Regions from separate parts of the Sporosarcina sp. Y1011 genome, predicted to be linked through region 1. Evidence: riboswitches for the same ligand, from Rfam matches in the RefSeq annotation. Region 1 holds a riboswitch; each other region holds the start of a gene.
The links. A riboswitch is a leader RNA that binds a small molecule or an ion and turns the genes downstream of it on or off. The one in region 1 is predicted to bind S-adenosylmethionine.

Region 1 (7,812 bases):
GCTTAACTAAACTAGGTGTAGATTATTTGGATTTATACCTTATTCATTGGCCAGTAGCTGGTAAATATAAAGAAGCATGGCGCGCAATGGAAACCCTTTATAAGGAAGGTCGGGTTAAAGCAATCGGTGTAAGTAACTTCCAGATTCATCACCTGGAAGATTTGATGAAGAATGCGGAAATTAACCCGATGCTAAACCAAGTGGAATATCATCCACGTTTGACACAAAAAGAACTGCATGCATTTTGCCGGCAACATGATATTCAATTGGAAGCATGGTCTCCACTTATGCAGGGAGGGTTGCTCGATAATACGGAACTTCAAGAAATTGCCGATAAATATGGTAAATCCATAGCCCAAGTCATTTTACGCTGGGACTTACAAAATGGCGTTATCACAATTCCGAAATCGACGAAAGAACATCGCATTGCCGAAAACGCTACCGTGTTCGATTTCAAGTTAACGGCAGAAGATATGGCACGCATCGATAGTTTGAATGAGAATCATCGAGTTGGTCCAGACCCGGATAACATTAATTTTTAATATGAATCAACATAAAAAAAGTAAGGGATTAAAACTACACAAGTTTTGATCCCTTACTATGGTAATTAGATGAGTGGAAATAGTGAATACGGTGTAGAAACTGTGCATAGGCATCTTTCAGGGACAGCCAAAGCCATTCCTAAGCGCAAGCGAAGTTATAAGTATTCTATATTGCAACATGCACAATAATTCTTAAGAAAATAGACCGAGTTTTTCAATCCTTGCAATAGCTTCAACTATACGATCTTCTTCTACTAATAAGCCTACGCGTACATAACCTTCGCCATGTTTTCCGAAGGCGTGTCCGGGTGCAACGGCAATGTCCGCTTTTTCCAATAGTAAATTGGTTAAAGACTCACTTGTATATCCTTTTGGAACAGGCAACCAAGCGAAGAAAGAAGCTGTTGGGGCAACGACGTCCCAACCGATTCGTCTACATTCGGCAATTAGGACATTTCTGCGACCTTCGTAGAGGGATACGAGTTCATCTACACAATCTTGACTTCCTGTTAACGCAGCCGCAGCCGCGCGCTGAACAGCCGGGAAAATATCAATGAATAGATGGTCTTGTAATAAGTTGATTGCTTCTATGATATCGGCATTACCGATAGCGAAGCCGACCCGCCAACCGGCCATGTTATAAGTCTTTGACAACGTGTACGTTTCAATACCAACGTCTTTCGCACCTTCCGCCTGGAGGAAACTGACAGGCTTAACGCCGTCAAAACCAATTCCGCCATAAGCGAAGTCGTGAAGGATTGCAATATCATTGGCTTTCGCCAAAGCAACAGTTTCTTCGAAAAAAGGTATATTGGCAGATGCGCTGGTTGGATTATTCGGGTAGTTCAGATACATTAATTTTGCTTGTTTTTTTTGTTCTTCCGTTAAGGCATTATAATCAGGTAAAAAATCATTCTCAGCTACCAATGGCATTAAATCATATTTAATGTTTGCCAAGCTTACACTTGATAAATAATCGGGATATCCAGGATCCGGAAGCAAAAGTAATTCACCTTCGTTCATTATGGCAAGCGGTAACTCAACCAAGCCGGGTTTTGTACCGAATAGAATTGCGACTTCTGTTGTCGGGTCAATTTGAACATCGTATTCTCGCTTATAAAAGTCGGCAACCGCCTGTTTTAATTCGGGCGTACCTCTGAACGGGGAGTACCCATGTGTTGCTGGATCTTCAACCGCTTCTTGAAGTGCTTTTACAATGTGAGGTGGAGTAGGTTGATCGGGGTTACCACGCCCCAAGTTAATAACGTCTCGTCCTTCCGAAAGAGCTTCTTCAACATTTCGTACAAGTGACGCGAAAAAGTGCGGCGGTAAGTTTTTTAATCGATTTGATAGTGCCATTTAATAACCCCGTTTTCTATATAGTAAAAACTATTATTTTAAGGTTAGTATACATGGATTGAAGCTTAATTGACAATACTTCCGAAAAGGATGGCATGATGATAGGTTGACAAATTAATTAGAAATGATTAATATAAATAGTATATTATCAAAACAATAATATAATGGTACTTATCAAGAGAGACTGAGGGATAGGCCCGATGACGTCCAGCAACCCCTTGTGTAAAGCAAGGTAGGTGCTAACTCCTACAGAGTGAACTTCATTCTGAAAGATGAGCTGAAACCTTTTTCGGTGCTTCTTTCTTATTATGAAAGAAGCATTTTTATATGGTCAGGCATCCAGAGATTTCATACTTCCATTTAGAGAAAGAGGAGATTTTCATGATACAAATACAAAACGTGTCGAAAGTATATACAACTAAAGAAAGAGTTGTTACCGGCGTTGACAATGTGTCGTTAGACATTAACACAGGAGAAATTTTCGGAATCGTCGGTTACTCGGGCGCAGGGAAAAGTTCACTTATCAGATGCCTCAACTTATTGGAGAAACCAACGAGTGGAACAATTTTAGTCGACGGTTTAAATCTGATGAATCTAAAAGGAAATAAACTTCGTCTGGCGCGTTTGAAAATCGGAATGATTTTTCAGCACTTTTATTTAATCAGCCAAAAGACTGTATTTGAAAATATTGCATTTGCATTACGAGCTGCAAAAACATCTCCCGATAAAATAAATACACGGGTGACAGAGTTGCTTGAAATGGTCGGACTTTCTGATAAGCGTGACGTCTATCCTGCACAGTTAAGTGGTGGCCAAAAGCAGAGAGTGGGCATTGCTCGTGCGCTCGCGAATAACCCATCCGTTTTGCTTTGTGATGAAGCAACTTCCGCACTCGATCCGAATACAACGCTATCAATCTTACGGCTTTTGAAAAAAATCAATAAGGAATTGCGTATTACGATTGTTCTTATTACACATGAGATGAATGTAGTGAAGGAAGTTTGCGATCGAATGGCGATTATGCAAAACGGCAAAGTGATTGAAGAAGGACAAGTATATGATATCTTTTCAAACCCTCAAGAAACATTAACCAAGGAATTTATCAGTAGTGTCGTATCATTTGATGTTCCATCAGCAATATTGAGTAGGTGTACGGGACAACTCGTTAAAGTTATGTTTAAAGGGGATGTGGCGGGCGAGGGAATTATCTCAGATATGGTCCAGCAATTTAGGGTACAAGGTAATTTCCTTCATGGCTCGATTGAATATATTCAAGAAATGCCTCTAGGTACTTTTTTAATGGAACTTAAAGGGAAAGATGACGAAATAGAAAAGGCCATTGCCTATATGTCATCGCGGGCTGCCCAAGTGGAGGTTATTGAATATGGGAATTGATATTCAACATGTTATAGAGTTAATGCCTGATATTACGAAAGCATTTGGTGAGACGCTTTATATGATAGGTATTTCTCTTGTCATTGCGCTGGTTATTGGATTGCCGTTAGGAATCCTATTGTTCACCACGGAAAAAGGACTGTTTTTAGAGAACAGGGCATTGAATTCAGTTCTCGGTTTTATCGTCAATATGGTTCGTTCTGTTCCGTTCATTATTTTACTAGTCGCGCTGATCCCATTGACTATTTTAATAGTAGGAACTCCGATTGGTCCTGGCGCAGCGAGCGTTTCGTTATCTGCTGCTGCGATCCCATTTTTTGCTAGAATCGTGCAGACTTCGCTACGTGAAATTGATAAAGGCGTCATTGAAGCTGCAATCGCGGTTGGTGCGACGCCATGGATGATTATCAAAGATGTGCTACTGCCGGAAGCGAAGACAAGTATTATTCAAGGCGTGACAATGACAGTCATTAGTTTAGTCGCCTATTCGGCGATGGCAGGCGTTGTCGGCGGTGGAGGAATCGGGGATTTAGCAATTCGATTCGGTTATTATCGTTACGACAATACGATTATGGTTGTTACTGTCGTGATATTAATAATTTTTGTACAACTAATTCAATTTGCAGGAGATCGTATTTCAAAAGTTGTTGATAAAAGATGATAGGGAGAGAAAAAAATATGAAAAAATTTCTATTTGTTGTAGTAGTCCTTATACTTGGAACAGTGCTTGCCGCTTGTGGTGGTAAAGAAGAAGCATCTGATGATAAATCATTGAAGCTTGGTTCGACTGCAGGACCGTACAGCGATATGTTGAAAAAGGCGATTATTCCTGGCCTTGAAGAAAAAGGATATAAAGTGGAATTAGTGGAGTTCAGCGATTATATTCAGCCGAACAACTCACTAGCAAGTGGCGATATTGATGCAAACTTGTTCCAAAACACGACTTACTTAGAGAATGTTGTGAAAGAAACTAAAGCGGAATTGTCACCACTGATTATCGTTCCAACAGCTCCAATGGGGATATTTTCCAATAAATTCAAGTCGATTGAAGAAATTGAGGAAGGCGCAAAAATTGCCATTCCAAACGATCCTGTCAATGGGGCTCGTGCTCTATTAGTGTTACAAGACGTGGGTCTAATTGAATTCGATCCTGATGCAGAAGTATTAAAAGTATCCGAAAAGGATATCACATTGAACAAGAAGAACTTGGTATTTCAACCTATCGAAGCGGGACAGCTTCCACGCTCCCTAGATGGCACTGATTTAGCAGCTGTTCCTGGAAACTTTGCACTTGCTGCAAGCATGAATTTATTGGATGCGTTGGTTCTGGAAGATATGCTTGATATTTACAGAAACGTTGTTGCAGTAAAAACGGAAAATACCGATAAACAATTTGCTAAAGATATTATTGAAATCGTAGAGTCAGCAGAATTTGAAAAAGTGATAGATTCGGATTTTGAAGGTTTTGGTAAACCCGAGTGGATGAAGTAAGAATTTCAAAATAGATAGCAAAAAGCTGGCGAGACCATTACGGTTTCGTCAGCTTTTTCGAATTTATTGTGAGACATTGGCATTTTCATTTGCTTCGATTTCTTGCGTCAAAACGATGAGTTCATCAATCAAATCACCGATGTACGCAATTGTGTCACGTAATGGTTGTTCTGTTGTAATATCCACACCAGCCATTTTTGAGAGTTCAGCAGGTGATTTTGTACCGCCCGCTTTGAGGACATCCAGCCATTCATCGACAGCGGGTTGACCTTCTTTCAAAATACGTTTAGACACTTGTGTGGAAATCGTAAGTCCAGCACTATATGTGTATGGATACAATCCCATGTAATAGTGGGGCTGGCGCATCCATGTTAGTTCGGCACCTTCATTAATTTCTACAGCGTCCCCCCAGAACTCTTCAAGGACTCCGCGTTTAAAGTTATTTAAGACACCCGCATTGACACTACCACCTGCATCGATGCGTTCATACACTTTCCGCTGGGATGCCGCTTCCAGTAAGTGTGTCACGAAATTATGATAGTATGTGCGTGAAACAATGGATGAAATGACCCAACGTTTGAATTTGGGATCATCCGAGTTTTTTAACAAATGATTCGCAACAAGCATTTCATTCATCGTTGAAGGGGCCTCGATGAAGTACATGGATGGACGAGCATTGAATACATTCTGCTCACGGTTCGCATTATAGAAATGGCCTGCATGACCAAGTTCATGGGCTAGTACAAATACGTCTTCCATGCTACCGGTCCATGAAATAAGAATATATGGGTGGTTACCGTAGGGGCTCGAACAAAAAGCACCCGTCGATTTACCTTTGTTCTGAGCAAAATCTATCCATCGCTCTTTATACGAACGATCCACCATGTTAACATAGTCTTCGCCCATGATTGCAAGAGCGTCATCTATATATTTCTTCGATTCCTGAACTGTTATTTTCGGCTCATAAGTCGGATCAAGCGGAACTTTCAAATCAGCAAATGTCATTTTATCAAGTCCGTGGGCTTTTTGCAGAAGGTTTGCATATTTACGCATATGAGGTGCAAGTTCATTCGTGATCAAGTCAATTTGACGGTCATACATGGATTTATCAACTTCATGATTGAATAATAAGTAGTCGAAAATCGTGTCATAGCCGCGTAAATCGGATGTTGTTTTTTCTGTTTGCAGATGCATATCGTACGTTTTTGCTGTCGTATGCTGATAGTCTTTTAATTTTGTAGAAAATGCGTCAAACGCAGCGCGGCGCTTGTCCGTGTCTGCTTCTGCTTCCCAGTCACCTTCGAACGATACATAGCTTAATGGATACTTTTCTCCTTCGACTTCAAAATCGTCAAACGACATGTCGACCATTTTCGTTGTATTATACAAGCCGTAAGGAGCGTTGAATGTCGATGAATAAGCAGCCAATGTTTTCTCAACCTCAGGATGCAATTGGTACTTCTTTTTACGGATTAATTTCTCCAAATAATTTTTGAACACATCAGATTGTTGCATTGCATTTTCTAATACATCGACAGGTAAGAGGGAAAGTTCGCTGTCAATGAAGGAAAGTTTACTGTTCATTTTTGCCGCAGTAGAACCGAATTTACTTGAACGCATTTGTGCTTCATCATCTGTCTGATCCGTACTGAACGATAAACTTGTATACGTACCGACAGGAACAATTTGTTCGTAAATTGCTGCAAAGCCTTTGAGCGCTTCATTTACAGAAGCGGCGTTCTTAATATTTCCTTTGAATTGTTTAACGTATACTTCAACGTTCTTTTCTAACTCGATTATTGCATTGTTATATGCTTCTTCAGTTTTAAAAAGATCCTCTAAATTCCACGTTTCTTCTTTCGGTACTTCTGAACGCAGCGGCATACTTTTAACCAATCGAATCACTCCCTTTTATTACGGATGCCGAACTAAATATTAGTATATAGGAGAATTGATAATAATAAAAGAGTGAGTCTATCTTTTCCTAACTTTCAGAAAGATGAAAGCGTTACTTTGAAAGCCGTTGAATTTCATCGGTTACGATAAAAGCAAGTTCATCATTGCCGAAAAGCTGCAATACATCGAGCATTGTTTCATTATCAATGTCTATTTCTTCTTCAAATTTTGCTTCTTCTATTATTTTTTTCATCGTTTCGTTTTCTTGTTGCTCTGGATAAGCTTTGCCATACAGTACATGTGGATTTAAGTCGTTATTTGAACACCATTGCACAAATAACCTGATCATCAGCTGTTCATCCTGCTGATATTTCTGAATGACTTGATCATCGATACTTTTAAATTCCATCACGGAAATACACTCCTTTTTTAATGCCTATTAACAAGTATATACGATAGCTGAAACATTCAACGAGTAATATACAATTGTATTAAAAACGATAAGCAAGTCAACAAAAAAAGGACAAGAAAATTTCAGGTTTCTTGTCCTTGCAAATTACCTATTTTATAAATAACTGAACTAACCAGTCAACATCTAGTGGTCCGTCAACGACTTCGTAATACAGTAAAGAGTTTTGGATGATTAAATTTTCATTTAGGATAATTGTAATTTCGTTACCGTCTTCATCTTGTAACATAATGCTGTACTCTTCGATATTGTCCTCAAGTCTAATATCTTCCGGCTTCAATTTCCGGATTTTATAGTCTTGGAGAAAATCAAGCAAACTTTCAATTTTATCTTCATCCTTGGTATATTCGATATTGTAGCCGAAGGGGGAAGCTTTTGTTAATATAAGTGAAGTGAAAGGGTTTTGAATAGCGTCGAGAAGTACTATAAACTCCTTGTCATCGTAATCATGGAAGGACTGGACCATTGCGTAAGTTCCACCCAACATAATGGCAAGCAGTATAAGTCCTCTAATTATCATCTTCAATTCCTCCTGTAACTCGTTTATGTAGTATACGCAGACGATTGTGTTTTGAATAGTGCTGTGACCAATACTATTATGCTTATTCATACTAAAAGGTTAATAGAAGGGAGTGTGGGCAAATGTTTTTGAAAAGAATT
Region 2 (7,812 bases), on a different contig from region 1:
ACGGAGTTGATTAGGGTCGAGTTTGTAAAGTTCATCGACATCTTGGAATGGTTGTCTAAACTCTCTTCGGATATCCCTAAAAAATTTAGGATCATTTGCGGCAAGCTGATAGACGGTTGGTGCCGCATCATTTAATGCATAGACTCCGTCAAAATCTGCCCCCAATAAATGCAGCATTTGAATGTGGTTGCCGCCTAGTGAATGACCAATGCCATTTTTTTTCAGTTCAGGAATACTTAGATCATTTTCGGTTTCAATAACCTTATTTATTTCTTCACTTGCCCATTTCTCGAAATCCTTCGCATCTTGCAATTGATCATTTACTTTCCCAGTGAAAATCCCTAATCCATTGTATATCCAGTCGAGCGGTTGCCCATCTCCCTCTCCACCACTCTCTACTTGCTCAGAGCCACGAGGTATCGTATAACTTTGATTAATGCCCTTCTCTGGATCAAAGAAATGAATGACCGTCCCATCGAAACCGCTATCTCTTCCCTCACTTTTGAAGTCATCGGATTTATATAAAGTAATCCCATTTGGCGGTTCCAGACCTGTTTCTTCTATATAAACGCGACGTATTTCCTCTATCGAAATTGAAGTGAATTCGCCATCCTCTACAGTTCCATATTCTAATTTCGCAATGCGCGCTTTAAGAATAGCGGAGTCGAGTACGTCTAGTTGTTCGTCATTTGATTTACGCATCTTGTCCTCCCTTCTAGCAAGACTTCGATAGTGCACTCATCATCTGCTTTAATCCTCAAATTTTACTGATTTGACTAATTTCCAAAAATAATCTTCAATACTTTTTGTATCTGCATTACAATTTGTTGTCCAATCACTGCAATGGTGATCAAACATTAGCCCTAATGCTTTATCACTGTTTTTATGTTTGATGAAGCCTATATGTGAATAGACGGGAATTTTTTCTTCCCCTTCTTGTCCAGTCTCATGAACACTTTTGCCATAATAATAGATATTGTTTTCATCGTCGCTTTTACTATATTCACCCTCATACTGAGCGTAGTCAGACAAGTGTTGTAAACCTACCTTCTCAGAGTCAGGTCGATCTTCAAATTGGCCAAATAAGCCATAGGATAGATTTTCTTCGTTATCTAGCCACGCATATGAAAATCGTTCCCAGTGCTTTTCTCGTTTTTCATAAAGCCCTTCGGATAGTTTAGCATCCACAGGTATCCACATCGTATATGCCTCTGTCCATGGCTTAAAAGCATAATGCCCTTCTGCAACTTCGTCTGTTGAAACGAGGAATGAGCGTGTGTATTCGTCTTGTACGGCAATTGTATCCGGAAGTTCCTTTGTTGTTTCTTCATTAGCGCCTGATTTCTCCATACCTGTGCATCCCCCTATCAAAATCGCAAATACTATCAAGATTGGAATTAGTAATCGTTTCAACTCATAGTCTCCTTTCAATTGTACCCTTCGTTTGTAAGTTGGTTTGTATTTTTTTGTAAATTATTTGTATGTGTTTTTCATGTAGGCATTTAATCTCGGTGGAATACGGCTTCGCAAAATAAATCTGACAACTCCGGAGTACGCTGCATAGATTGTCCAGGCAATTTAAATAAGTCATTATCACTAGCCGACAAATTTAAGTATTGCGTGATTTTCTCTGACTCTTTTATTAATAAGCTAGTTTCATTCTAATAATAAATAACACTCGGCTAACCTACTGTCAAATAACACCAATATCTAACGAATTAGGCCTAGATAATTTAGCCCACTTAAACATGTAGTCTCTATTTTATAAAGTGATAAAAAGTTGTTTAAACTCTAGTAAACTGGTACTTTTTTGATAAAATACCGATATACCCACTCTAGACTTGTTACTTTGGATACATTTTAAGTTTTTGAATATTTAATATATACCTCGATATAAAGATGCTTGAAATGAAGGGATTTATTTGGTACTGGAATTAGGTGGGGTTTTTGTTTTTGGAATAGTGGAGTGGTTACTTGATTTGGTGTGGTGTGTTTGGGCGGTGGTGTGGGTGGTTCGGGCAGTTGTACTCGTTATATGGGCGGTCAGATGCGGGGTTCGGGCGGTTAGCGGCCATATTCGAGCGGTCCACTTCGAGCTTCGAGCGGTTGCATGCGATATATGAGCGGTCTGCCACGGGGTTCGGGCGGTTGCATACCATATTCGGGCGGTCGGCCACGAGCTTCGGGCGGTTGCATGCGATATATGAGCGGTCTGCCACGAATTTCGAGCGGTCGCACGCAATATTCGGGCGGTCGTATGAGCGATTCCCACACTCCCACAGCGTCATCCCCCCATTCCCCAACAAAAAAAGGCAGAGCGCCAAGCAAATGTCTGACACTCTACCCAATCCTTATTATTTTCCCCAGTGCTCCGCGATGAATTCAGTGCGGCCAGAACGGGCACGGTTGTCTGTGTAATGTTCTTTTTCCTTTATGTAATAATCTTGATGGTACTCTTCTGCCCGGTAGAAGGTTTCTGCGGGACGGATTGCTGTGACGATGGGTTTAGAGAAAATGCCGCTTGCCGCTAGGTTGGCTTTTGATTTCTCAGCAATTTCCTGTTGCTCTTCTGTGTAGTGGAAAATGGCGGTTGTGTAAGATGAGCCACGGTCGTGGAATTGACCTTCTGCGTCTGTTGGATCGATTTGTTGCCAGAATACTTCGAGCAACTTTTCATATGAGAATAAGGCAGGGTCAAAAGTGATTTCAACGACTTCTATGTGGCCGGAATCGCCTTTTTTCACGTCTTCATACGTTGGATTATCGAGATGTCCGCCCATATAACCTGACACGATGTCTTGGACGCCTGGCCATTCTTTAAATGGTTTCACCATGCACCAGAAGCATCCGCCTGCAAATGCAGCTTTCTCAAACTTTTTTTCAGTCATTGTCAACATCTCCCTTCATTATATAGCGAGTGTACAAAACTCCTCTTTTAGTAAACCGGTACCCATCCTTCTTGTGTTACGAAGATGCGTGCAGCTACTACTTTGCGATCGGCAGCGAGTGTGAAGTAGTGGCGGATGTTTTCCGGAACGGAGATTAAATCGCCTGGGTTAAGATGCACTTCAAAGAAACGGTCGTCTTTTCCTTGGATGATGAATACGCCGTGTCCGCTGACAATGTAACGTACTTCATCGTCTGTATGATGGTGTTCTTGTTCGAAGTTTTTCAGAAGCTCGTCCAAATTAGGTGTCGCATCTGATAGTGAGATAATGTCTGCTGTTTTATAACCGCGACGTTCTGAAATGTCGTCGATTTCTGTTTTAAAAGCCTTTAGAATTTCTGCTTTTTCTTCATCCGTTAAATTGAATTTTTCACGAAGGTTTTCGGGTAGCTTTGCGATATCCCAGTGCTCATAAACGACTTCTTGTTGCTCCAGAAATGCTGCAACCTCTGTTTGTGTTTCAATAACTTCGTTTGTTCCTTGAATTGTAATTGTCGCCATTTTTATCTCTCCTCTGACATTTTTTTATACTTGCACATTCAAGCGGGCTTCAATGATCCGAATACAGTCATGAAAGTTAGTAAACGGGGAGTAAGGAATATTCAATTCCACGCATTTTTCGATTAAGAAATCCCTAGCAATAACGATATCGGCAAGCTTTGCCGCTTCTAGGTCTGTAATCGAGTCACCGATGACAATGCTCGTTTGCTGTTCGGTCGTGTTGTCGCGAATAATTGTCGGCTTACAGCAACCACAGCCTTGATTTACACAGTTCTCATCACATTCATGCGGGTAAAGGATTTTGATGTGTTCTCCTGAAAAATCGCTTTCGTTGCAATAGACTTTATCGAACGGCCCGAATGGTTCAAGCAATGGGTGAATGAAAAAGTCGATGCCGCCGCTTACGATATAGAGCGGGATGTTTTTCTCGCGGGTGAACTGAACAAATTCACCAAAACCTTCTCTGATTTCCGCGTCCTCCAAAACGAACGACACGATTTGTTCTTTTTGGGAAGTGGGCAATAAAGCAAAGAGTTCTTTGACCCCTTTTTGAATGGACACCTTTTGCGCCATAATATCGTCCTTTATCGCTTCCCATCCCGGTGGAGCAAACTTGTCCATAATATTGATAATATTATCTTTCATCGTAATTGTACCATCGAAATCACAAAAAATTACTGGATTGAACTCTGCACTCATCTATATATCCTCCTTGCTATCTATCAATCAATTACGCCTCGGCGTAATTGCGTCCAGATTTTGAATCGAGCTTGCTCGATTGACTCCTTTCAAAATCTGTGACATCCGCCGGAGGCTTTATCTTTTTTCAGCGGGCGTTTGGACACCTACTGAACAGGATAACAAAACCGCATTCATCTACCACATATGGAGGTGAGAGTCTTCTGCTGAATAAAGATAAAACCCCTTCTATTAGAAGAAGAGGTCATTGATACATCTTCTTATCTACAACAACACAAAGCAAGAAGTAACGCCGTGTCCCTCTACCTAGATAAGAAATCTAGTATTTATTTCAATTAATTGTGATTATTTCATCTACCCATAACTTTGTCAATCAATGCCTACCCGACATTGGTTTTACGAGGTAACCAGCGAAGCTTTTTCCTGTGCCTTTCGCTCTTCCTCTTCCGGTATACGAATGAATTTCACGATGATCGCACTCACTACATAGAGTGCACTGAAAATCCACACGACCCCTTCCGCTCCAACTAACCCGATAAATGCTAAAGCGATTGCTGGTGCTACGAATGTAGACAGACCCGCGGCAAAGTTCAACACGGACATTGCTGCGCCTTTATCCTCACCTGCAACGGATGGTACCAGGGCACCGATTGGAACGTAGCCCGCTACCAAGCCGCCCCAGATGAACCCAACAATGCTCGTCATGAGAATACTACCATTTGTAATCACTGGTACATAGAACAGAAGTGGCGTGAATATCGCACAGCCGATTCCACCAAACCAAATGATTGTGTTTTTCCAACCGAATTTATCGCCAATGAAGCCGAAGACTAAATTGAAAATGATGTTTCCTAAGAAAAACGTTCCCCATAATTGCAGCCAAGCAGTAGTTTCAATGCCATGTTGCGCCATATGCATCGGTAAGAATACCGGGAATCCATAGACACTTAAACTATTGATAACGCGGACAACTCCACCTGCAGCAACCCGTTTGTTTGTTTTCAAAATGGTGATACCTTTCAATAATTCCGTGACTGCTTCTTTTTTGTTCGCGAGTTTTTTCTTTTGGAACTTGTCTTTATTGAGTACTAAAGCAAAGAAAGCACCGAGACATACCCAGAAAATAGATGTCCACATTGTATTGATGTAACCAAGGTGCTGGATAGCGAAACTTGAATAGTATGCGCCCAGCACCATCATTCCCGCACAAAACGCAAACCAGAACCAACCAACGGCAGAACTCAATTTGTTTTGTGGAGTTTTATAAATGACCCATGTCAAGAAAGAATAGGCAAATAACGGATAACCGAAACCTTTAATGAAATAAGTGAGAAGCATAATCGGATAATTCATCGTTGAAAAACCGAACGTGATAAACCCTGCGGTACCGATAATATAGACGGCTAACCCGATTGCCATTGTACGTTTTGGACCAAATACCTCTACACAGACGCCTGAAAACCAAGAAGACAGCGCGATTGAGATTCCGTAGACTGTGAAAATAGCAGCTGACTGTTGAATGGTCAACCCGCTTTCAACTAAAAACGGACTTAGCCAGCCGGCTTCAATTCCGTCCCCCATCATGAACAGCATGACTCCGAAAAAGCCCCATCCTAAATTTTTCGTAATTCCAATTCTTTCTAACATACTGTTCTCTCCATTTCTATTTATAGATGTTGGACAAATTGATTGAAAAATAAAAAAACCCTTTCTGTAAAGACAGAAAGAGTTGGTGGCATACATCGCTAGCGCAATATAAATATGCTTTACCCTTTCTATCTCTCAAGCTACGCTTGCTGGATTTGGCACAATTATGTTGCCGAAGTTTCATAGGGCCAGTCCCTCAACTTCTCTCGATAGAAAAAAAACTATGAAATTGGTCGAACAGTGTCGGAAGTTAAACTAATGAGTTAACTGTATAGAATAATTAATCTTAAGTCAACCACTTATCGAAACTTTCTAAAAAAATAGTTTGATATGTGTTATACTGTCTAGCATAAATCGTTTGTTTGAAAGGATTTTTGCTATGAAATCGTATATTGATATAAAAAATGGTGTTGTCCCTTCGGTTTGTGCACTGGATTGTCCAGACCAATGTGGATTGCTTATTCATAAAGAAGACGGGGAAATCGTTAAAATTGAAGGTGATCCCGATCATCCCATCACAAAAGGCAGTATTTGCAACAAAGTTCGACATATGACTGAACGCCTTTATGACCCAAAAAGGATTACTTCCCCTTTAAAACGCGTCGGGGAAAAAGGCGATGGACAATTCGTTCCAATCAGTTGGCAAGAAGCCATTACAACCATCACAGATCAATGGAAAAAACTGATTTCTGAAGAAGGTCCGGAATCGATTCTTCCTTACAGTTTCTATGCCAATATGGGGAAACTCAGTTCCAAAGGGATGGATCGCCGTTTCTTCAATCGCCTTGGTTCGAGTCAACTGGACCGGACAATTTGTTCAGTCGCTGGCGAGGTTGGCTACAATTACACGATGGGCGGACGTTTTGGAACGGATCCGGAAGAGATGACGGAAACGAAGTTATTTGTTTTCTGGGGCATCAATGCCGTCAGTACCAATATGCACCAAATCATGATCGCGCAAAAAGCGAGAAAAAACGGTGCTAAAATCGTCGTCATTGACGTCCATAAAAACCAGACCGGACGCATGGCTGATTGGTTCATCCCCATTCTTCCCGGAACTGATGGAGCGCTTGCACTCGGAATCATGCATGTTCTTTATAAAGAAAAGCTGGTCAATCAATCGTTTTTGGAACAATATACAATCGGCTATAAAGAGCTCGAGGAACATGTATTGCACTACGACCCGCAAACGGTTTCCGCCATTACGGGCGTGCCAGAGGAAGACATCTATGAACTCGCACGCATGTACGGGACCGTCTCCCCTTCCATGATTCGCATTGGCAATGGGCTGCAACATCATGATAACGGTGGAATGATGGTCCGGACGATTTCCTGTTTGCCTGCTTTGACAGGCCAATGGGCATTGAAAGGCGGAGGGGCGCTCAAATCGAATTCCGATTATTTGACGCATAATACTGCCGCACTCGAACGTCCCGAACTTCAGGTAGTGCCAACGCGCAGATTCAATATGAATTTATTGGGACAAGCATTAATGGAGGAACAACAGCCGATTCGCTCATTGTATGTCTACAATAGCAACCCCGCCGTTGTCGCACCGGAAGCCAATAAAGTACGGAATGGCTTAGCCCGTGAAGATTTATTCACAATTGTTCATGATCTGTTTTTGACAGACACTGCCATGTACGCGGACATTGTTCTGCCAGCGACATCCGCTTTCGAAAACACGGACATCTATACATCCTTCTGGCATCACTACATTCATTTGCAGGAACCCGTCATCGAAACTTACGGGGACAGTAAATCCAACCCGGACGTTTTCAGATTACTGGCGCAAGCAATGGGCTTTGACGAGCAACCATTTCTAGATAACGATGAGGAAATGGTTGATCAAGCGTTAAGCCATCTGTCCAATCCTCATTTATCCGAAGTGTCGTATGCTGCCTTAAAGGAAAAACGCTATATGAAAGCAAGCGGCACCGGCGATTTCTTGAACAATTTAAAGACACCTAGTGGAAAAATCGAGTTGTATTCGGAACAGATGAAATCAGCAGGATTCC
Region 3 (7,812 bases), on a different contig from region 1:
ACTGTTGACCGCTCATATATCGAGAGAGACCGCCCAAAGCCCACTGTTGACCGCTCATATATCGAGAGAGACCGCCCAAAGCCCACTGTTGACCGCCCATATATCGAGGCAGACCGTCCATAGCCCACTGTTGACCGCTCATATATCGAGGCAGACCACCCGAAGCTCATGGTTGACCGCCCAATGCCCGCCGCGTACCGCCCATATATCAAGAGCGACCACCCAATCTCCTCACAAAATAGTAACCTCAAAATCTAATTTCGATCCTCAAATAACCCCCAAATCTCAATTATGCCGCTATTTAGCACATCCAAAATTCAGCTATGGCAAAAACCATATAAATTTGCCGAATATTTTGGTAAAATCACTATGAGGTGATAAAAGGTGATTTACAAACAAAGGTCAAAACCCGAAAAACTTATTGGATTAAATGCACTACTCCCCCGATTGCATCCGTCACACCCGGAAATCCAAAAAATCAAAGAGGAATTCCGGATTCGCAAAGCAGGCTTCGGCGGTGAACAGCACCTTGACAAGCATCTGGCCGAATTCAAACCCCCATACCCGCACGCAATCCTGCATGACATCTGCCTGAAACAAAACGGCATTTACTTTCAAATGGATTCAATAATAATCACACCAACGTTTATTCTCATTATTGAAGCAAAAAACTTAGCAGGGAAAATCATCGTAAAATCAAACCCCACCCAGTTCATTCAGGAATCCCCAACAGCTGAACGGAAAGTCTTGAAAAACCCCATTTCCGAACTCGAACGTAAGCAACTGTTTCTAAATCAGTGGCTAAAGCAAAGGAAAATTGACGTGCCGATTAGCGGAATTGTCGCTTTTGCATATTCCAATGAATTAAACTATGAAACCATTCCGGAAACAAAAATCTTATTTGCCTACGAACTCCCCACGTATCTGTATTCCTTGCCAGTCCATAACGAAGTAATTAGCAAGGAAGCAATTCGAAATCTTGCACTTGAAATGAAAAAGAACCATCAAGAATACAATCCATTCCCATTGAGTCAATTGATGGATATTCCACTTACTGATATCCTACCTGGCGTTATTTGTCCGGAATGCGCAACAAGAGGGATGCATTGGCAAGATAGAAAATGGTTGTGTTTCAGTTGTAATCATTCCGGAACTAATTATCACACCGCAGCGCTTGAAGATTGGACTTGTCTCATCAACAACCGAATAACGAACAGGGAATTCAGGAATTTCATATTGCTCAATGATCGATCCGTAACAAAGAGATTTCTTGCACAATCAGGATTAATCCATAAAGGAAGGGGGAAAGGGAGCTTTTATATAATGAATGAAAAAAACAAATAGCATGAATCGGCGTTTCATGAACGATGAAACGCTTTTTTTTGTAGATAAAACAGTCGCAATAATTATACTGAAATAATCCCCTCGGTAGACTGCTCAAATATGTACTGCGACCGCCCAAAGCCGCCGGGACCGCTCGAAAATCGGTTGCGACCGCCCAAAGCCGCCGGTGGACCGCTCGAAAATCGGTTGCGACCGCCCGAACCCCGCTGCGGACCGCTCGAATCTGGTTTGCGACCGCCCGAACCCCGCATCGGACCGCTCGAATATGTATTACGACCGCCCGAACCCCGCGGTGGACCGCTCGAATCTGTTTAGCGACCGCCCGAACCCCGCAGCAGACCGCCCGAACCCCGCAGCAGACCGCTCGAATCTGGTTTGCGGCCGCTCAAACCCCGCATCGGACCGCTCAAATATGTTTAGCGACCGCCCGAACCCCGCGGTAGACCGCTCAAATATGGAGTGAGGCCGCCCAAATACGGTTTCCAACCGCCGATATCCACACCCCACAAAATAGACTCACCGACACTCACTAAGTCACACCAAACGCTATTCAGAAAAACCATTAAGAAGTAATAAAGAAACCCAACCAAATTTAAATCGGCTAACTATCTATAATCCTAAAGCACCAATAGCACCAATTCCACACACTTACTTACCTACTTAAAAAAATTATCAATGCTGCTTACCTCTAGTTCTTTTAACACATGATATTAAACACACAAACATCGTATATCTTACTCAATATAGTAAAAAATCACGAAATTATATTTTCAGACATTGACTTATCTAAATGGATAGACTAGTATGAATATCAATTACATAGCTAAAACTCTTATAAAGAGAGGCGGAGGGATTGACCCTGTGAAGCCTCGGCAACCATTGAACTATGTTCAAACGGTGCCAATTTCAACAGATTTATTATGAATCTGACAGATGAGAGGTTTTGCACGCGATATTTGTCATGCGGCGACCTCTTTTTTTAGAAAGGGGTCGTTTTTGTATGGCAGGGGCGTTTATTATTACGAAAAGGGGGATTATGATGACTGAGAAAAAAGTTGAATTGGCGACATTTGCGGGTGGGTGTTTTTGGTGTATGGTGCAGCCGTTTGATACGCAACCCGGTATTGAAAAAGTAGTTTCTGGTTATATTGGCGGCGTCACTGAAAATCCGACGTACGAGGAAGTGCGTGCAGGGGTTACGGGACATACAGAAGCGGTGCAAATCACCTACGATCCGACTCTCTTTTCATACGAAAAACTAGTAGAACTTTATTGGCAGCAAATTGACCCAACGGATGCAGACGGACAGTTTGGCAGTCGGGGAACTTCTTACCGCACGGAGATCATCTATCATAATGAGGAACAGCGACAAGTTGCGGAACGCTCAAAAGAGGCTTTGATCGAAAGTGGTCGCTTTGAAAAACCAATTGTTACTGAAATCGTTGAAGCAACTATCTTTTATCCTGCCGAGGACTATCATCAAGACTATTATCAAAAGAACCCGGAAAAGTATAAAGTCTTCAAAGAAGAGTCGGGAAGAGCGCCCTTCATTCGCGAGAATTGGAATGAAAAGTTGGTAGAGGCGTCACTTAAAAAGTAAATAGTTTTAAAGTATAGTTGACACATCGGAATAGATGGATTATTATGAATATCAATTACATAAACAAAACTCTTATAAAGAGAGGCAGAGGGACTGGCCCTTTGACGCCTCAGCAACCATTGAATTCATTCAAACGGTGCCAATTCCAGCAGATGTCGTTCGTCATCTGACAGATGAGAGGTTTTGCCTACAAACTACGTGTTTCGGCGACCTCTTCGTTCTCAAGGGGTCTTTTTTTTATCTTTATTCAGCAGAAGACACTCACCTCCATAGGTGGGAGATGAATGCGGTTTTGTTATCCTGTTCAATAGGTGTCCAAACGCCCGCTGAACAAAGATAAAGCCTCCGGCGGATGTCACAGATTTTGAAAGGAGTTAATCGAGCAAGCTCGATTCAAAATCTGGACGCAATTACGCCGAGGCGTAATTGATTGCCAATCGTCAGTTTAAAAAAAGGAGGATGCGCAATGGTTTTGAAAGTGAATGAGGATGTAGTTAATATCGATGCGGTTACGCAGGCACTGAAGGGTTTGGATTTTGGAGAGGTACACATTACCATCCATGAAGGACAAATCGTTCAAATCGATCGAACCGAGAAAAAACGGTTCCCAGTATTGAAAACTGAATATAAGAAGTGAAGCTGACCGGACAACCGGAGGCCTCTTGACATTCGAGATTGTTTAAGACAATTTTGCGAAGTGCTAGAGGCCTTTTTTGTATATAATATAGAAATTTAGGAGGAATAGAAGATGAAAAAAGTGTTTAGAAATTTATTGCTAATTGCAATTAGCGTACTGGTATTGGCGGGTTGCGGGTCTGCATCTGCGGATGATGAAAAGAAGATTAAGATCGGCGCAACAGCGGGTCCTTATAGTGATCAATTGAAGGAAGGGATTATTCCTATACTTGAAAAAGACGGCTTCGAAGTTGAGATTGTCGAGTTCAATGATTATATCCAGCCGAACAATGCGCTGAATGAAGGAAATATCGACGCGAACTTATTCCAAAATCGAAACTATTTAGTGAATTTCAATGAATCCCATGACATGGACCTCGTTCCTGCATATGGCGTTCCGACTGCTCCAATTGCAATTTATTCCGACCAACATACAGCTCTTGAGGATGTGAAAGAAGGCATGACGGTGACGTTGCCAAACGACCCGACAAACCTGGCAAGATCTTTGAACATGATGGAAGAATACGGCTGGATCACAATCTTTGAGGATGTTAATCCGATAACAGCTTCCGAAAAAGACGTGGCAACCAATAAATACAACTTGAAAATCCAACCACTGGATGCGGCGCAAACACCAAGGTCACTCGGCGATGCTGACTTCGCATTCGTTAATGGTAACTTTGCACTTGCATCAGGTTTGAAATTAACAGAAGCGGTCGATGTGGAGAAAACATCTGAAGATTACTTGATTTACTTGACGATACGAAAAGAAGACGAAGACAAGCCGTTCGCCAAAGCATTGAAAGCAGCGTATCATTCCGACGAGTTCTATGAATACACGAAAGAAAATGCAGCGGGTTATGTGCTACCACCTTATCAAGCAGAAAAGGAGTGACTTAAATGATTGAAATCGTCAATGTGACAAAACAATATAAAGACGTGAAGGCTGTTGAAGATGTCACCTTGACCATTCAGCAAGGTGAAATCTTCGGAATTATTGGCTACAGTGGCGCTGGGAAAAGTACATTGTTGCGTTGCTTGAACATGTTGGAAGCACCGACGGCGGGGCAAATCTTCATCGACGGAAAAGAAATGACTTCATTGACGAAGAGAGAGATAAAGAAAGAACGTGTGAAGATTGGCATGATTTTTCAACATTTCCACTTGATCAGCTCGAAAACAGTTGCAGATAATGTCGCATTTTCATTGAAAGCTGCGGGCAAAAGCAAGAGTGAAATCAAGAAACGCGTCGCAGAATTACTTGACATGGTTGGCTTGACGGATCGTGCGGGACACTATCCAGCTCAATTATCGGGCGGACAAAAACAACGTGTCGGCATTGCACGTGCACTGGCAAATGAACCGAAAGTGTTGCTGTGTGATGAAGCCACATCGGCTCTTGACCCGACAACGACAGCGTCCATCTTAGAATTGCTACAGGAAATCAATCAGACATTAGGCATTACGATTGTCTTGATCACGCATGAAATGGCAGTCGTACAACAGATTTGCCACCGCATCGCAGTGATGGAAAACGGAAAAGTCGTTGAAACAGGTGACGTCTATGACCTATTCGCGAATCCAGCAACAGCTTTAACAAAGCAATTTGTGCAAACGGTCCATTCTTTAACATTGCCGGATCGCTTGCTAACGGGTCGAAAAGGGTCAATCGTCCAAATCGTGTTCCGCGGGGAATCTGCTGAAGAAGGCGTCATTGCAGAAACGTTGAAGAAATACAACGTCGCCATCAATATTCTTCACGGTCAGATAACGTACATACAGGACCGTCCGCTTGGAACGCTCATCATTGAAATCGATGGTGAAACAACAGAATTACAGAGCGCAATCGACTATATTACATCACGGACAAACCAATTGGAGGTGCTCGCAAATGCCGCCTGATATTATAACTGATTTCGGAAATGCTTTTCTTGAAACGTCTTGGATGATGGGGATTGCTGTCGCATTTGCAATCGTCATCGGTGTTCCTTTAGGCGTTGGCCTATTTGTAACAAGTGAAGGGATGTTCTGGCAAAACCGAGTCCTACAGAGTGTCGCAGGGACAATCGTCAATATTATTCGATCGATTCCCTTCATTATACTACTCGTCGTTTTGATTCCTGTGACGAAACTTATTCTCGGTACGACGATGGGACCCACTGCCGCGAGTGTTTCACTGACCTTTGCGGCAATCCCATTCTATGCCCGTTTGGTAGAAACGTCTTTGCGGGAAATTGACAAAGGCGTCATTGAAGCAGCCGAATCTACCGGTGCATCCGCGTGGTTGATCATCAAAGATGTGTTGCTTCCAGAAGCGAGATCCGGGATGATTGCCGGACTTACTGTCACAGTTATTAGCTTACTGAGCTACTCGGCAATGGCCGGGATGATTGGTGGAGGTGGTATCGGAGACTTAGCGATTCGCTTCGGTTACTATCGTTTTGAAAATGAAATCATGCTGGCAACTGTCATCATTTTAATCATCATTGTACAGCTTATTCAATTCGCCGGAGACCGCTCGGCAAAAGCAGTCGATAGAAGATAAGGGGGAATAAAAAATGACTACTACACAAGAAACAGCTTCATCCAAGTTATACGGATGGGCGCACCCAGACGAAATGAGGGCTTTCCGTCAACAGCATAAATCGATGGTGAAAAGAGATAAATTGACGACAATTGAAGAGGCGGTATCGCGCGGTGTCAAACAAGGCGATTACGTCGTGTTCGGCGGCATGGGTTCTGTTCGTAACCCACTTGCGGCGGTCCACGAAATCATTCGCCAAAAAGTTGGAGACCTAACAATCGGAACGAAAGGATCCCAGCATGACTGGCAATTGCTCGCGGCATCAGGCAACGTAACGAAAGCAGAAGTATCTTACGGATTTGCGGATGAAGTGCGCGGATTGGCCAGGCCTGCAAGAGCGGCGGTTGAATCGGGACGCCTTAAAGTCTTATCGGAAACGACGAATGCAGGATTCCAATGGCGTTTCACAGCTGCGATGAAAGGACTGTCATTTTATCCGACCAGGTCATCTCTTGGAACAGATACATTGCAGTACAGCGGTTCTAAAACAATTGTCGATCCATTTACCAATGAACCCGTGGAACTCTTACCTGCATGCTATCCGGATGTAGCCATCATTCATGTCCACCGTGCAGATCGGTACGGAAATTGTCAAATAGACGGCAATATCGCGGAAGACATCGAAATTGCACATGCTGCGAAATTCGTTTTGATCACTGCGGAAGAAATCGTGCACGATGAAGTCATCCAGAATGATCCGGCATTGACGAAAATTCCTTATTTCGTCGTTGATGCGGTTGTCGAAACCCCATACGGTTCCCACCCAAATCAAGTTCCAGGCTTGTATTCATTCGATGAAGACCATTGGCAAATCTGGCTCGACGCATCTGTATCAGATGAGGGCGTTGCAGATTACTTGGAAACATACGTCCACGGAAGCAAAGATCATTATCAGTACTTGGAGAAAATCGGCGGCGTCCGTGTTGTGAATCAATTGAAAAAGATCGAAAAGAAACTGGCTCCATATCCAAAAGTAGCGAAAAGGAGAGGGTAAAGATGGCAACTGAAACTGAAAAAATGATCATCGCGGCTTCTCGCGTATTGCCGAAAGACACGGCTGTTTTCGTTGGAACAGGGATGCCGTTACTCGCATCCGTGCTGGCACTCAATACGCACGCACCCGACATTCTACTCGTCTATGAAGGAGGCGGTGTCGGTGGGAAACCAACCGGCAGATTACCGATTCAAGTAAGCGAATCATTAACATATGAAAATGGCGTAACAGTAGGTTCGATGGATTACGTCATGAGTTTAGCGCAAGCAGGCTGGATCCGCTATGGTTTCTTAGGCGGGGCACAGATTGATGCCTATGGAAACTTAAACACAACCGTCATCGGTGACTGGGAAAATCCAAAAGTAAGACTCCCCGGTTCAGGCGGAGGAGCGGATATCGCATCGTTATGTGAACGGACAATTATTTTAATGAGACAAGACCGTAAGAAATTTGTTGCTGAACTCGATTTCCTAACGAGTCCGGGATACTTAACAGGTAAAGGCGAAAGAGAAAAAGCTGGATTGCCAGCAAATACAGGCCCATACCGTGTCATTACACAGCTAGGGATTTACGGATTTGACGATGAAACGAAGAAAATGACATTACTGCAACTGT

Region 2: linked by a shared signal. The riboswitch ahead of AC25Y5_RS11615 (MFS transporter) and the one ahead of AC25Y5_RS00910 (methionine ABC transporter ATP-binding protein) in region 1 are both predicted to bind S-adenosylmethionine.
Region 3: linked by a shared signal. The riboswitch ahead of msrA (peptide-methionine (S)-S-oxide reductase MsrA) and the one ahead of AC25Y5_RS00910 (methionine ABC transporter ATP-binding protein) in region 1 are both predicted to bind S-adenosylmethionine.

Annotation. Positions count from the first base shown of each region.
Region 1 is NZ_JBYHFP010000001.1:171,831-179,642, forward strand. It holds gene AC25Y5_RS00900 (aldo/keto reductase) at 1-542, shown strand, start outside; gene AC25Y5_RS00905 (aminotransferase class I/II-fold pyridoxal phosphate-dependent enzyme) at 735-1,901, opposite strand; SAM riboswitch class I at 2,070-2,180, shown strand; gene AC25Y5_RS00910 (methionine ABC transporter ATP-binding protein) at 2,283-3,296, shown strand; gene AC25Y5_RS00915 (methionine ABC transporter permease) at 3,286-3,957, shown strand; gene AC25Y5_RS00920 (MetQ/NlpA family ABC transporter substrate-binding protein) at 3,975-4,787, shown strand; gene pepF (oligoendopeptidase F) at 4,851-6,671, opposite strand; gene AC25Y5_RS00930 (hypothetical protein) at 6,796-7,092, opposite strand; gene AC25Y5_RS00935 (hypothetical protein) at 7,244-7,672, opposite strand; gene AC25Y5_RS00940 (AAA family ATPase) at 7,795-7,812, shown strand, end outside.
Region 2 is NZ_JBYHFP010000009.1:534-8,345, reverse strand. It holds gene AC25Y5_RS11640 (DUF6792 domain-containing protein) at 1-702, opposite strand, end outside; gene AC25Y5_RS11635 (hypothetical protein) at 751-1,413, opposite strand; gene msrA (peptide-methionine (S)-S-oxide reductase MsrA) at 2,355-2,888, opposite strand; gene AC25Y5_RS11625 (1,2-dihydroxy-3-keto-5-methylthiopentene dioxygenase) at 2,936-3,448, opposite strand; gene AC25Y5_RS11620 (2-hydroxy-3-keto-5-methylthiopentenyl-1-phosphate phosphatase) at 3,473-4,147, opposite strand; gene AC25Y5_RS11615 (MFS transporter) at 4,544-5,794, opposite strand; SAM riboswitch class I at 5,920-6,010, opposite strand; gene AC25Y5_RS11610 (molybdopterin oxidoreductase family protein) at 6,174-7,812, shown strand, end outside.
Region 3 is NZ_JBYHFP010000009.1:30,937-38,748, forward strand. It holds gene AC25Y5_RS11765 (hypothetical protein) at 1-142, opposite strand, end outside; gene AC25Y5_RS11770 (nuclease-related domain-containing protein) at 385-1,344, shown strand; SAM riboswitch class I at 2,174-2,284, shown strand; gene msrA (peptide-methionine (S)-S-oxide reductase MsrA) at 2,384-2,944, shown strand; SAM riboswitch class I at 3,014-3,124, shown strand; gene AC25Y5_RS11780 (YezD family protein) at 3,411-3,581, shown strand; gene AC25Y5_RS11785 (MetQ/NlpA family ABC transporter substrate-binding protein) at 3,693-4,514, shown strand; gene AC25Y5_RS11790 (methionine ABC transporter ATP-binding protein) at 4,520-5,521, shown strand; gene AC25Y5_RS11795 (methionine ABC transporter permease) at 5,511-6,164, shown strand; gene AC25Y5_RS11800 (CoA transferase subunit A) at 6,178-7,197, shown strand; gene AC25Y5_RS11805 (CoA-transferase subunit beta) at 7,200-7,812, shown strand, end outside.